Regions from separate parts of the Stenotrophomonas sp. Steno-C17 genome, predicted to be linked through region 1. Evidence: riboswitches for the same ligand, from Rfam matches in the RefSeq annotation. Region 1 holds a riboswitch; the other holds the start of a gene.
What was found. A riboswitch is a leader RNA that binds a small molecule or an ion and turns the genes downstream of it on or off. The one in region 1 is predicted to bind thiamine pyrophosphate.
Positions count from the first base shown of each region.

Region 2: linked by a shared signal. The riboswitch ahead of thiC (phosphomethylpyrimidine synthase ThiC) and the one ahead of AC06FA_RS15170 (TonB-dependent receptor) in region 1 are both predicted to bind thiamine pyrophosphate.

Region 1 is NZ_JBWJPD010000017.1:55,025-62,199, forward strand. Features, by position in the region: gene AC06FA_RS15155 (DUF6624 domain-containing protein) at 1-284, opposite strand, end outside; gene AC06FA_RS15160 (Dyp-type peroxidase) at 443-1,417, shown strand; gene pnuC (nicotinamide riboside transporter PnuC) at 1,523-2,095, opposite strand; gene AC06FA_RS15170 (TonB-dependent receptor) at 2,104-4,284, opposite strand; TPP riboswitch at 4,357-4,452, opposite strand; gene AC06FA_RS15175 (phosphotransferase enzyme family protein) at 4,609-5,736, opposite strand; gene AC06FA_RS15180 (hypothetical protein) at 5,894-6,994, shown strand; gene AC06FA_RS15185 (BCCT family transporter) at 7,057-7,175, shown strand, end outside.
Region 2 is NZ_JBWJPD010000019.1:50,015-57,189, forward strand. Features, by position in the region: gene ilvC (ketol-acid reductoisomerase) at 1-163, opposite strand, end outside; gene ggt (gamma-glutamyltransferase) at 942-2,660, shown strand; TPP riboswitch at 2,683-2,783, shown strand; gene thiC (phosphomethylpyrimidine synthase ThiC) at 2,867-4,711, shown strand; gene AC06FA_RS16025 (ion channel) at 4,794-5,465, shown strand; gene AC06FA_RS16030 (winged helix-turn-helix domain-containing protein) at 5,725-7,175, shown strand, end outside.

The DNA.
Region 1 (7,175 bases):
AGCCGGTCCTGCTCAACCAGCGAAGCGACGTAGGCCATCGCAGCGGCGTGGTCGCCAGCGGCCGCCGTGCACTCGACCAGCAGCAGTTCGCCCGCATCAGGAAAGCGGGTGCCTTGCTGATACATCGCGCCGAGCGTAGCGGCGCAGCCTTTGAAGTTGTCGCCCTGGTACTGCTGCAGCGCGCTGAAGAACGTACCGGTCTCTGCCGAATGGCCGGTGCAGGTCGCGCCGAGCAGTAGTGCGAACAGTACCGGAGCGTGTCTGCGTGTGCGGATGGATGCCATCGTGCTGTCCTCCCTGAAGCGTGGTCCAGACATCTTGCCAGATGAAATCGGGGCCGCGCCGCGCGAACGGCAGTCGAGCAAGCTCGACTCTACCCAGGCTGGCATCGTGGTGGTGTTGGTTCGGCTATGATCGCCGCCTCAAGCCAGCAGGATGTTCCATGAATTCCCAGCCCGCCCCGATCACCGCCCTGAATCACACGCTGGACAACGAGCCGCAGCAGATCACCGCGCCGTTGACCCATTGCGCGGCCTTCCTGGTGCTGAAGGTGAAGGACGATGCCGATTCCATCGCCACGGTGCGGCAGGTGCTGGGCAGTACCGATGATCTGATCAAGAACACCGCCATCCGCGAGATCGAGCGCACGTTCACCTGCAACGTGGCCATCGGCCATCGCGTGTGGGCACCGCTGGTGGGCAGCACGCCGCCGCGCGAGTTGAAGCCATTCCGTGAGATCCAGGGCGCCACCCACACCGCGGTGGCCACCCCCGGCGACCTGCTGTACCACATCCGTGCGCGCACCCAGGACCTGATCGTGGCGTTCGAGCGCAACCTGCTGCTGGCCTTCGGCGATGCGGTGGAAACGGTAGATGAAGTGGCCGGCTTCCGTTATTTCGATGGCCGCGACCTGCTCGACTTTGTTGATGGCACGGCCAACCCGGAAGGGCTGTCGTTGCCGGAGGCCACCATCGTCGGCGATGAAGACCCCGAACATGCCGGTGGCAGCTACGTGGTGGTGCAGAAGTACCTGCACAACCTGCAGGCCTGGCGCGCGCAGAAGACCGAAGCGCAGGAAGCCATCATCGGCCGCACCAAGCACGACAACATGGAACTGGACGATGCACCGGCCGATGCGCAGAAGTCGCACAAGACGCTGTGCACCATCGAGGATGCCGACGGCGAGCACGAGATCCTGCGCGACAACATGCCGTTCGCGCGCCCGGGCCACAATGAGTACGGCACCTACTTCATCGGCTACACGCGCCGGCTGTGGGTGATCGAGCAGATGCTGGAACGCATGTTCATCGGCAATCCGGCGCCGCTGCACGATCGCATCCTGGATTTCTCGACGGCGGTCACCGGCGTCACCTTCTTCGCGCCCTCGCGCAAGGTGCTGGCCGACCTGGCTGAATAGATCCACGCCATGCGTGGATGAACCCGCGGCGCACTCGTAGATCCACGCCATGCGTGGATGAACCCGCGCGGCCCGGCGCACCTGCGCAGTCGAGCAAGCTCGACTCTACCGGGCCGAGGCGACCTGCGGCGCGCGCGCGGCGGCCTGCCACGCGCGCAGGCCGAACACCGCCAGGCCCAGGAAGAACACGTACAGCGCGGCGGTCACGTGCAGCGACTTGAACAGGTACGTGCCCACGTACACCACGTCCACGGCGATCCACACCCACCAGCACGCCGCATGCCGGCGCGCCTGCCACCACTGGCCGACCAGGCTGAGGCCGGTCAGCAGGGCATCCAGCCACGGCAGTGCGGCGTCGGTGAAGCTGTGCATGACCGCGCCCAGCGCCACGCCGCCGCATACGCCGATGGCCAGGTCGCGCAGCAGCGTGCCGCGCGCCAGCGGCACGATGCGGATGCTGCCTTCATCGGCGGCATGCTGGCGCCAGTTCAACCAGCCATAGACCAGGAAACCGCCGAAGATCACCTGCAGCAGGGTGTCCGAATACAGCTTGGCTTCGGCGAACACCAGCCCGTACAGCGCCACCGACAGCAGCCCGACCGGCCACGCCGACAGCCGGCGCCGGGCCATCAGCCAGACGCCCAGCACGCTGCACAGCGCGGCGGTCCACTCGAGCACGGCTCCGTTCACAGCGCGAACGACACCGACAGGCGGGCCTGTCGCGGCGCACCGGGGAACAGGTAGTAATCACCGGCGCTGCTGCCGGTGTCACGCCAGTAGAAGCGGTTGAACACGTTGTCCACCGACAGGTTCCAGGTCACCGCACGTTCGTGCAGGCGGTGCTGGAAGCGCAGGCCGGCGTCGAACACCGAATAGTCCGGTGCACGCACCGCGCCATCGGCACGCGCCACGTTGGCCGATGCATAGCGCCAGCCCCCGGTCACCTGCAGGCCCTGCACGAACGGCAGTGCGTAGGCCAGGTGCACGCTGGCGCGCACCTTCGGCACGTTCACCAGCTGGTGGCCTTCATAGGCGGGCGTACCGGCATCCCGTGCGCGGGCGCGCAGCACGCTGGCGCTGGCCACCACCTGCAGCGCATCGGTCAGCTGGCCGTTGGCGGTCAGCTCCAGCCCGGTGTGGGTCTGCTGGCCTTCCTGCACGAAGGTGAAGCCCACATCGCTGTCGTCCGGCTTGGCGTACTGGTAGGGCTGGCTGATGCGGAACACCGCCGCGCCCACGCTCAGCGCCTCGTTCGGCGCGTACTTCACCCCCGCTTCCAGCTGGCGCGATTCCACCGCCGGCAGGAAGGTGTCGGCGTTGCTGGTCCAGAACGGCGCTTCCTGCCCCAGCGAAATGCCGCGCACGTAGCTGGCGTAGGCGTTCAGCTGGTCGGTGGCTTTCCACACCAGTGCGGTCTGCGGCAGGAAGCGCGACAGGCGGCTGTGCCGCTGCGGGTTGCCGCGCTTGTCGTAGGCGCGTTCGTCCAGGCGCACGTAGCGGCCACCGGCCAGCCACTGCCAATCGTCGCCGAAGCTGAGCCGGTCCAGCGCGAAGAACGCGTTCTGGCGGCTGTCCAGGCGGCGTGCGGACGGGCCCGGCTGCAACGGCGAAGGATCGAACACCGGTACCTGGCCGTCGTGGTAGTTGGTGGTGCCCACGTACTCGTTCACGCTGGGGCGGCGGTCCACGGTGCGGCGGTAGGTCTCGCCGCCCAGGCTCAGCTCGTGGCCCACGCTGCCGGTGCTGAAGCGGCCGCGCAGTTCGGCACGGGCCTGCTGGTTGCGGCGGGTGTCGTCGGGGCTGCGGTAATCGTAGACGTCGTAGTCGCCGTTGGGCGCGAAGTAGTTGCCTGGCACGCTGCCGTCGGCGCACTGCGCGGCGTAGTAGCAGCCGTAGGCGAAGGCCACGTTGTCATCGATCACCGTGCGGCTGTGGCCCAGCGCCACGCGCGACTGCCAGGCGCTGCTGAAGTCGTAGGTGTGCTGCACGGTGATGTTGGTGCTGGCAATGCCCACCGGCATCTGCCACGGCTGGTAGCCCAGCAGGTGGTCGCGGTCCACGCCGCGCGGCAGCTCGCTGGCACCCAGCAGCTGGTAGCCCGATGCCGAGCGCTGCGAACTGGTCTGGTAGTTGGCGTCCACTTCCAGCTTGCCGCGCTCACCGATCAGCCAGTCGGCGGCCAGCGAATAGAAGTTGCGGCGGCCATCGAGGTGCTCGATGTACGACTCGCTGGCGTCCCAGGCGGCGTTGAAGCGCACGCCGAAGCGCGGGGTCAGCCAGTGGCCCACGTCCACGGCGGCGTAGCGGGAGCCTTCCGAATCGGTGCCCAGGGTGACCGTGCGCACTTCGGCCGGGCGCTTGCCCACGTAGTTGATGATGCCGCCGGGGGCCATCACGCCGGCGGCCAGGCCGGCTTCGCCCTTCAGGATTTCCACCGATTCCACGTTCTCCAGCGCCAGCCGCTGTTCGCCGGCCATCGACAGGCCGTTGAAGCGGTAGCCGGTGGCCGCATCCAGCGCGAAGCCACGAATGGCCACGTTCTGGTAGTAGCCCACCGGTGCATAGGCATCGCCCAGCGACGCATCGTTGCTGGCCAGCTCGGACAGCGAACGCACCTGGCGTTGTTCCAGGTAGCTGCGGTCGAGCACGTTCACCGATGCCGGGGTGTCCTTCCAGCTGCCACCGCCGAAGGCATTGGCGCGCGAACTGGCAGAAGCAGGTTTGCCGGCCTGCACGCGCACGGCGGCCAGATCGGTGGGCGAGCGATCGGAGGTGTAGGCGGCATCGGTGGCGGCCTCGCTGGCATGCAGCGGCAGGGCGGCACACAGGGCCAGAGCGAGCAGGGTGGGGCGCAGGCAGCGGTTCATTCGGTTCGTCTTCTGACAGCAAGGGAGACGAAGCGACGGCGCGCGGACGCACCGGCCCAGGGAACGGGGGTGCAACCGCTGCTCAAAGCTCCCTACGCCGGTGCAAACCGGATCAGGTTCCAAGGGACTCTCTCAGCCTGGCAGATCCAGGCACCCCCGCTTCAGGTGACCATTTCACTACAAACCGTACGGATTTGCGAGCCCGGGCACGGGGCAGGGGGTCAGAGCCCTTTCCCGTGGAAAGGGATCCGACCCCGGGGCGGCGTATGGAAGGGTCAGATCCTATTCCGCAGGAAAGGGCTCTGACCCCAGGGCTGTAGGCCGCTATGCAGCGGCGTGCAACGCCTGCAGCAGGCCCTGTCCGGCCGCGCTGTGGAACCAGGCCGGGTGGCCGAGCATGAACGGCTGCCAGGCCACGTCGGCATTGGCGGTGGAGCCGGTGATGCCTTCGAAGTACTCCACTTCGGACAGTGCGAAGTCGAAATGCACCATCGGCAGCAGGTCGGCCAGCAGATGCACGCGCTCGGCCGACAGCGGCAGCACTTGGCGGTAGCCGGCCAGCAGGGCCAGGGCGATATCGCTGCGCACCGCGTCGGCGCCGCGTTGCAGTTCCAGCCAGGCCACCGCATTGCGCTCGATGGCCGTGGCCAGGTCGAACAGTGCGCTGGTGGGCGAGGCCAGGCCGAAATCCAGCACGGTGGCGATCTGCCCGTCGCTGTTCCACAGCAGGTTGGAGACGTGCCAGTCGTTGTGCGCCCACAGCCGCGGTTCGTGCTGCAGCTTCTCGGCCAGGCCGGCATGCCAGGGCAGCACGTGCTCGCGCAGCTGCGCCTGCCAGGGAATGCGCGCCAGGTAGCGGGCCAAGCCGGGGCGATCGGGCAGGCTGGCCTGCAGCGCGGCGATGGGATCGTGGGCGCGGATCAGATCGTCGCGTGCCACCAGGATATGGGTACCGCGCTGTGGCGCGTGGTAATCGGCTGCGGCACGGTGCAGCCGGGCCAGCATGCGGCCGGCTTCCTGCGCCTGTGCGATGTCGGTCAGCAGGGTCCACGAGGGCGCATCGCGATAGAGGTCCGAGCCGGCGCCCACCGCGTGCAGTTCATAGGTCCAGCGCCCGTGCTCCAGCGCGGTCTGCCCGTCGTCTGCAGCAAGCACCTGCACCACCGGTACCTCGCGCGCCGCCAAGTGGGCAATGAAACGGTGTTCTTCCTGCAGCACGGCGGCGCTGCGCACGCTGTGGTGGTGGCGTTTGATGAAGACGGCGCCGTGTTCGCCACGGGCGATCGCCGCCGCCGACAGCGGACGCGGGCTGTGCCATTGCAGCGTGGCCGTGCTGCCCAGCTGCGTGTAGCGCTGCCCCAACCAGGCCAGGTCCTGCGCGGAAATCGCCGGCCAGTCGGCCGCGACCTCATCGTTGTTCAGGCCCTGCACGCGGTGGGAAGTATCGGTCATGGTGGCGCGTTCGCAGATCGGGTGGGCAGCAGCACAGCGCGCTCATGGTAGCGCCCGCATCGCGTTCCTGCGCTGGCCCGGTGAAGAGGGCACCATAACGTGCCGGTTACACTGGCAGGCTTCCGTTCCAGAAACAGGGAGGCACCGGAACATACCCGTGCGATGTTTTTTCCCGATTTTTCTAGGCGCACTGGCGTGTGCCTCGGCCGGCCCGACGCTGGCACAGCCCCACGATCCCGATGCGGAACCGTGGTTCGACGCAGGCGGCGCCGTCCGCTTCAACTATGGGTGGTTGGACTACGGCCCCACCAGCGGCCTGCAGCTGGAACTGCTGCGTGCCGACATCGATGCCGGTGCCGGGCCGCTGTTCTTCTCGGCGCAGTACCGCTGGTATGACGGCTTCGATGCGGTCCACCACGCCTATGCGGGCTGGCAGTTCAACGAAGACACCGATTTGCGTGCGGGTATCCAGCAGGTGCCGTTCGGCCTGCTGCCCACGGTATCGCAGAGCTTCTGGTTCGGCGCCGGCTACTACCTGGGCATCGAGGATGACTACGATCCCGGCCTGGTGCTGCAGCATCGCAGCGGCCACCATCTCTGGCATGTCGGCTGGTTTGCCGGTGATGAGTACGGCGACGCGGCGCGCTACGACCGCTATTCGTTCGATGTAGCGCGCACCCCGGAGCGTCCCTATCGCGAGCGCGATCGGGTGAACCTGCGCTATGAACACGACCGTGAGTGGCACGGCGGAACCCTGCTGCTGGGAGCCTCGGCGTTCAGCGGTTCGGTGCAGAACGTGGAAACGCGCCGCCATCATGACCACCACGGCATGGCCGTGCATGCGCAATGGGCGCGCGATGGCTGGACCACGCAGCTGCAGTGGGCGCGCTACCACTACGGGGTTCCCGGCGCGACCATCGCCTTGTCGGCGTTCCAGGCGCCATTCGACATTGCCCGCAAGGCCGATGTGCCCAGCATGAACGTGGCCTATTCGTTCGGCGAACAGCGGTGGCTGGATGACATTACCTGCTACAACAACCTGAGCATGACCCGCCCGCTGCAGCGCCAGCCCGGCATGCGCTCGTCGTGGCAGAACGTCATCGGCTGCAGCCTGGGCAAGGGCAGCATGCTGACCTACATCGACTGGATCGCCGGAAAGAACATGTGGTTCGCCGGCGGCGATGGCATCGGCCTGGACCCGCACGGGCCCTCACGCTGGCACTCCCGCCTGAACCTCAATATCGGTTTCTACTTCTAGGACGCCCTTCATCGCGGTCCGCCGCGTATTCCTTCCACGCAATTCCGTTCACGGAGGACGACATGCCGAGCTCCGCTCCGCACCCCACCCCCGTCAGGCAGCGCATCCTGCCGCAGGTATTCATTCCCACGGCGGCGATCGTCATCGCCCTGCTGGCCCTGGCCATCTTCGCGCCGGACCT
Region 2 (7,175 bases), on a different contig from region 1:
CGGTGAAGCCATCGGCCTGTGCCTTGGCTTCGGTCGGGCCGCCCGGGCGCAGGCCTACCACCACGTCGAAGCCGGATTCACGCAGGTTCAGCGCGTGGGCGCGGCCCTGGCTGCCGTAACCGACGACGGCGATCTTGGTCTGGGGCAGGGAGTTGGTGCTCATGGGGGAGGTTCCTTGGCTGGGAAGAAAAAAGACGGCCGGCAGTCGAAGCGACGTACCGGCCGGTCAGGGGAAAGCGGGGGAGGAGGCGCCGCGCATCGCACGGGCACAGCCACCACGGCAGGGCGTGGTGCAGCAGGTCCGGGTTTTGCGGGAGGCGGTGTGCATGGTCGTGGCTGGATGGTTGAGTGGTTGCGTGTGAAACCAGGTCCTGAAATGAAAAAACCCGCACCAGGGTGGGTGCGGGTTTCTGATCGAGTTCCGGTGTGTCTGTTGCTTACACGCTGGCTCGTCCCGCACCTGTGGGCTGGCTAATAAGTACGAGCACGAGAAGCGAACGCAGCGATGCGGCGCCGGAATCGGCGGCTTCAGTGGCGGTTCGCAGGGGCGGGTGGCGTTGCAGCATGGGATCGAGAGAAACATAGCCATTTCCGCGGTGTCAACCCTGGCAACGGGTTTTTCATCGGTTTCGCCTGTATCTGGCGCAAAGGCTTGTGGCGCAAGGATGGTTGCCGCTGAAAGTGTTTCGGTGAACCGGAATTCACTCTTTTCAGCGGGTTTTTTGCGCGGATTTGCCGGTGATTCCGCCCTGGATTTACCGACGCCCGCAGCCGTGCACGCATCCCGCTCTGGTAGGTGCGGACCTTGGTCCGCACTGGATTCCCCGAAGCCAGCCAAGGTCCGCACCCACCGAAGCGCTGCCGCCATGACCTCTGCCCGATACCGCGCGCGCCCCACAGCGGCGAAGATCAGGTCACCACCCTTCCATCGGAACCCAACCGTGTCCCGACGCCTTGCCCGCTCCCTGCTTGCCGCTGCCGTGCTGGCCGCAGTCCCCGCCCTGTCCAGTGCCGCCGACCGCATCACCGGCCAGACCTTCGCCACCCGCTCCGAAGTCATCGCCCCGCATGCCATGGCCGCCACCTCGCAGCCGCTGGCGACCCAGATCGCGCTGGACGTGATGAAGGCAGGCGGTTCGGCGGTCGATGCCGCCATTGCCGCCAATGCGGCGCTGGGTCTGATGGAGCCCACCGGCAACGGCATCGGCGGCGACCTGTTCGCCATCGTGTGGGATCCGAAGACGCAGAAGCTGTACGGCTACAACGGCTCGGGGCGTTCGCCGAAGTCGCTCACCCTGGCCGAGTTCCAGCGCCGTGGCCTGAAGGAGATTCCGGCCACCGGTCCGCTGCCGGTATCGGTACCCGGCGCGGTGGACGGCTGGTTCGCGCTGCACGACCGCTTTGGCCGCAAGCCGATGGCCGACAACCTGGCCCCGGCCATCCGGTATGCGCGCGAGGGCCATCCGGTGGCTGAAGTGATTGCCTACTACTGGGATCGTTCGGTGCCGCGCCTGTCGAAATATCCCGGCTTCAGCGAACAGTTCACCATCGACGGCCATGCCCCGCGCAAGGGCCAGATGTGGAAGAACCCGAACCTGGCCGACACCCTGCAGAAAATCGCCGATGGTGGCCGCGATGCGTTCTACAAGGGCGACGTGGCCCGCGCCATCGGGGATTATTTCAAGGCCAATGGCGGTTATCTCAGTTACCAGGACATGGCCGACCACCACGGTGAATGGGTCGAGCCGGTCAGCAGCAACTACCGGGGCTATGACGTGTGGGAACTGCCGCCGAACAGCCAGGGCATTGCCGCGCTGCAGATCCTCAACGTGCTGGAAGGCTACGACTTCTCGAAGATCGCGTTCGGTTCGCCCGAGCACGTGCACCTGTTCGTGGAAGCCAAGAAGCTGGCCTTCGCCGATCGCGCGCGCTTCTATGCCGACATGGCCTTCCAGCCGGCACCGGTGCAGAAACTGATTTCCAAGGAATACGCCGCGCAGCGCCGCGCGCTGATCTCGATGGACAAGGCGCTGAAGGAAGTGCAGCCGGGTACGCCGAAACAGCTCGAACAGGGCGACACGATCTACATGACCGTGGCCGACAGCGACGGCATGATGGTCTCGCTCATCCAGTCCAACTACCGCGGCATGGGCAGCGGCATGGCGCCACCGGGGCTGGGTTTCATCCTGCAGGACCGCGGCGAGATGTTCGTGCTGCAGAAGAACCATCCCAACGGCTACGCACCGGGCAAGCGCCCGTTCCAGACCATCATTCCGGCCTTCATCACCAAGGACGGCAAGCCGTATGCCAGCTTCGGCGTGATGGGCGGTGCGATGCAGCCGCAGGGCCATGCGCAGATCGTGATGAACCTGGTCGACTTCGGCATGAACCTGCAGGAAGCCGGCGATGCGCCGCGCATCCAGCATGAAGGGTCGACCGAGCCGACCGGCCAGGCCACCGCCATGAGCGATGGCGGCGAAGTGAACCTGGAAACCGGCTTCCCCTACGAGACCGTGCGCGCCCTGATGCGCAAGGGCCACCGCGTGGTGTTTGCCGATGGCCCGTATGGTGGCTACCAGGCCATCCTGCGCGATCCGGAAAGCGGTGTGTACTTCGGTGCGTCGGAAAGCCGCAAGGATGGCCAGGCCGCCGGTTACTGACCCGGCCTGTGCTCTAATACGCAGCAAGAAGCGGGGGTACCGCGGCCAGTGGCCACGGTTGAGACAGTCCCTTGGAACCTGATCCGGTTCATACCGGCGTAGGGAAGCTTTGCAGTGCAGCCGTGCCCGGAGTCCGCCCAAGGACCGTCCGGGCGCGGTGCGCAGTGCGCCGCCGCTTCGTCCCTGACCTTCCTGGACGATGCCCGATGAACGCACAGCCCTCCGATCTGCAGCAGCAGGCCCAGCAACTTTCCGCGTCAGTTACCCGGCCCATCGCCGGTTCGCGCAAGATCCACGTGCCCGGTTCGCGCCCCGACCTTCGCGTGCCCATGCGCGAGATCGCGCTGACCCGCACGCCCACCCTGTTCGGTGGCGAGGAAAATGCGCCGCTGACCGTGTACGACACCTCCGGTCCGTACACCGATCCGCAGGCGACCATCGACCTGACCACGGGCCTGCCGGCGCTGCGCCGTGGCTGGATCGAAGAACGTGCCGACACCGAAGCGCTCGATGCGCTCAGCTCGCGCTTCGGCCGCGAACGCGAGCACGACCCGAAGCTGGACGCGGTGCGCTTCCCCGCGCGCAGCCTGCCGCGGCGCGCGAAGGCCGGGGCCAACGTGACCCAGATGCACTACGCGCGGCGCGGCATCATCACCCCGGAAATGGAGTTCGTGGCGATCCGCGAGAACCAGCGGCTGCAGGATATCCGTGACGCCAGCCTGCTGCAGCAGCACGCCGGTGAATCCTTCGGCGCGTCCATTCCGAAGATCATCACGCCTGAATTCGTGCGTGATGAAATCGCTCGTGGCCGCGCGGTACTGCCCAACAACATCAATCACCCCGAAAGCGAGCCGATGATCATCGGTCGCAACTTCCTGACCAAGATCAACGCCAACATCGGCAACAGTGCGGTGTCCTCCGGCATCGCCGAAGAGGTGGAGAAGCTGGTCTGGGCGATCCGCTGGGGCGGCGATACGGTGATGGATCTTTCCACCGGCAAGCACATCCACGAAACGCGGGAATGGATCATCCGCAATTCGCCGGTGGCCATCGGTACGGTGCCGATCTACCAGGCGCTGGAGAAGGTCGACGGTCGCGCCGAGGCGCTGACCTGGGAGATTTTCCGCGACACGCTGATCGAACAGGCCGAGCAGGGCGTGGACTACTTCACCATCCATGCCGGCGTACTGCTGCGCTATGTTCCGCTCACCGCCAAGCGGGTGACCGGCATCGTCAGCCGCGGTGGCTCGATCATGGCCAAGTGGTGCCTGGCCCACCACAAGGAGAATTTCCTCTACACGCACTTCGAAGACATCTGCGAGATCATGAAGGCCTACGACGTGACCTTCTCGCTGGGTGATGGCCTGCGCCCGGGCTGCATTGCCGATGCCAACGATGCCGCGCAGTTCGGCGAACTGGAAACGCTGGGCGAGTTGACGAAGATCGCGTGGAAGCACGATGTGCAGACCATGATCGAAGGCCCCGGCCATGTGCCGATGCAGTTGATCAAGGAGAACATGGACAAGCAGCTGCGCGAGTGTGGCGAAGCGCCGTTCTACACGCTCGGCCCGCTGACCACCGATATCGCGCCGGGCTACGACCACATCACCAGTGCCATCGGTGCGGCGATGATCGGTTGGTTCGGCACCGCCATGCTCTGCTATGTCACGCCCAAGGAGCACTTGGGCCTGCCCAACCGCCAGGATGTGCGCGACGGCATCATGGCCTACCGCATCGCCGCACATGCGGCCGACCTGGCCAAGGGCCACCCGGGTGCGCAGGTGCGTGACAACGCGCTCAGCAAGGCGCGCTTCGAATTCCGCTGGGAAGACCAGTTCCACCTGGGCCTGGATCCGGAAAAGGCCAAGGAATTCCACGACGAGACGTTGCCCAAGGATGCACACAAGCTGGCGCACTTCTGTTCGATGTGTGGCCCGCACTTCTGTTCGATGAAGATCACCCAGGACGTGCGCGAGTACGCCGAGAGCGGCATGCAGGAAAAATCGGCACAGTTCCGCGCGGCCGGTGCGCAGGTCTACCAGCAGGGCTGAGCGGGGAGCGCCGGGCCATGCCCGGCGGCTTCTCTCACGCGCGACCGGCTATGCTCGCGCCATCGCTCTGGGGAAGGACGCCATGCCCGTTGCTCTGACCACCCGCTGGCTGGCCATCGCGCGCCGCCACCCGTCGGCCTGGTTGTTGGCCGCGCAGTTGCTGGCGGTGCTGTTGTATCCGGCACTGGATGAAACCGCTGGCGGTCGCGCTGCGTTGGGCGTGTTCGGCATGGCGGTGCTGGGGCTGGCGTTGTGGGTGGTGCAGCGCAGTCCACTGGGCACGTGGCTGGCACTGGTGCTGGCCATTCCCTCGGTGGTGTTTTCCATCGCCGCCGCGCTGCTGGATCACCCGGGGCTGGCCATCACCGCGCAGCTGCTGGAAAGCCTGTTGTACTTCTACACCGCCGGCGCGCTGACGGCCTACATGCTGCAGGACCACAAGGTCACGCGCGATGAACTGTTCGCCGTTGGTGCTACGTTCACATTGCTGGCGTGGGGATTCGCGTTCGCATTCGCTGTATGCCAGCAGTGGTATCCGGGCAGTTTCCAGGGCACCGGCGGCGGCCTGCAGCGCACGTGGATGGAGTTGCTTTATCTGAGCTTCAGCTTGCTGTCCGGGGTCGGCCTGAGCGACGTGGTTCCGCTGCATCCACAGGCACGCGCACTGGTCATGCTGGAGCAGTTTTCCGGCGTTATGTACGTCGCTTTGGTGGTTTCGCGGCTGGTTGGACTGACCATGCTGCGGCGCTCCTGAAAATGAACGCCAGATAAAAATTTCGCGCCCCGAAGGGCGCGAATGGTGCTGCTTATTATCTGAATGCGTCGGCGAGAGAGAGCCTGATGTCCACCACGCGATAGGCGAGGTAACCTGCATAGGCTAGTATTCGCGCGCTTCGTTTTTTTTGCGGTATGCGCCGATGGTTTGTGCGGAATCTGGCTTTTGGATGTTGCAGGGAAGGAAGCACAACGCTGCCCCGTGGTATCTGCAACGTGTTTCAAGCTTCTAGCAACGAATGAACAGCAACGAAAGCCAGTCGCCAGAGTGTGACCGCGTTCGCGTAGGCGAATGCGTAGTGACGCTCTCTTCACGTGAAGTCGAGGTGCCCGGTGCGCGTCGTCCGCGACGCCTGACGCCGAAGGCGCTGGGCGTGCTGCGCGTGTTGCTGCGCCAGCCTGGGCGCGTGGTCACGCGTGAAGAGCTGTTCGCCGAAGTCTGGCCCGATACGCTGCCCACCAACGATGTGCTGACGCAGGCGGTGACCCAGTTGCGCAAGGCCTTCGCCATCGGCGAAGACAATGGCCAGGCGTACATCGAGACCATTGCCAAGACCGGTTATCGGCTGCTGGTGCCGGTGCAGGCGCTGCAGGACAGCGAAGGCCTGACGGAAACATCGGAAGCCTTGGACGACGCGGCCAGCGAGGACGTACCGCCGGCCGATGCACATGATGTACGTCGGCGCAGCCTGCGCCTGTGGCGTCGTCGCCTGCTGCTGGTGCTGGGCGTGGCCATGCTGGTCGCGCTGCTGGTGCTCACTGTGCTGCTGCTGCGCCGTCCGGCGCCGACCTCGCCGCTGGATGCGGTGGTGGAAGACGGCACGCGGGTGATCGGCAGTCCCGAGCGCCCCTATCGATTGATTACCGCCACCGCCGGTTTCGAGACCTATCCCACGCTGTCGCCCGATGGCTCGCAGGTCGCCTACGAAGGCGCCAACGATGACGGCACCACGGGCGGTGCGATCCGGGTGCAGACCTCGGGCAACGCGCCGGCCCGCCAGTTGGTACAGCCGCCGGCCGGTGCCAGCGACCGTTTCCCCAGCTGGTCCCCGGACGGTCGAGAGATCGCCTTCGCGCGGTTTGCCGCCGACGGCAGTTGCCAGGTGCTGATCGCCAGCGCCACCGGCGGTGCGCTGCGCCAGGCTACCCGCTGCGATGGCACCGAGCTGCTCAGTTTCGACTGGACCCCCGACGGACGCGGCCTGGTGTTCGGCAGCATGGTCGGCCGCTATGCGCACCGGGGCATCCGCGTGCTCGACCTGCCCAGCGGGCAGTGGCGGGCGCTGCAGTACCCGGCCGGCGAAGATGATTTCGACTACGCACCGCGCTATTCGCCCGATGGGCGCTGGCTGGTGTTCGCGCGCAACCCGCAGCTGGGCGACCTGTGGCGCATGCCGGCCAACGGCGGCACGCCCGAACAGCTGACCAACGAGGCCGCCGAGCTGCGTGGCTGGGCCTGGCTGGGCGATGGGCGGCATATCGTGTTTGGGCGGCGCGTGGACAGTGAGGCGCGCCTGTACTACCTGGACGTGGAGCGCCGCACGTTGCGCGACGCGGGCCTGGACGACGCGCAGTGGCCGGCGGTTTCGCGGCGTGGCGACATGCTCGCGTTCGTCCACCGCCGCGCCCAGTTCGGCATGTTCCGCACGCCGGTGCAGGGCGGTGCCGCGCAGCGCCTGTTCGCGTCCAG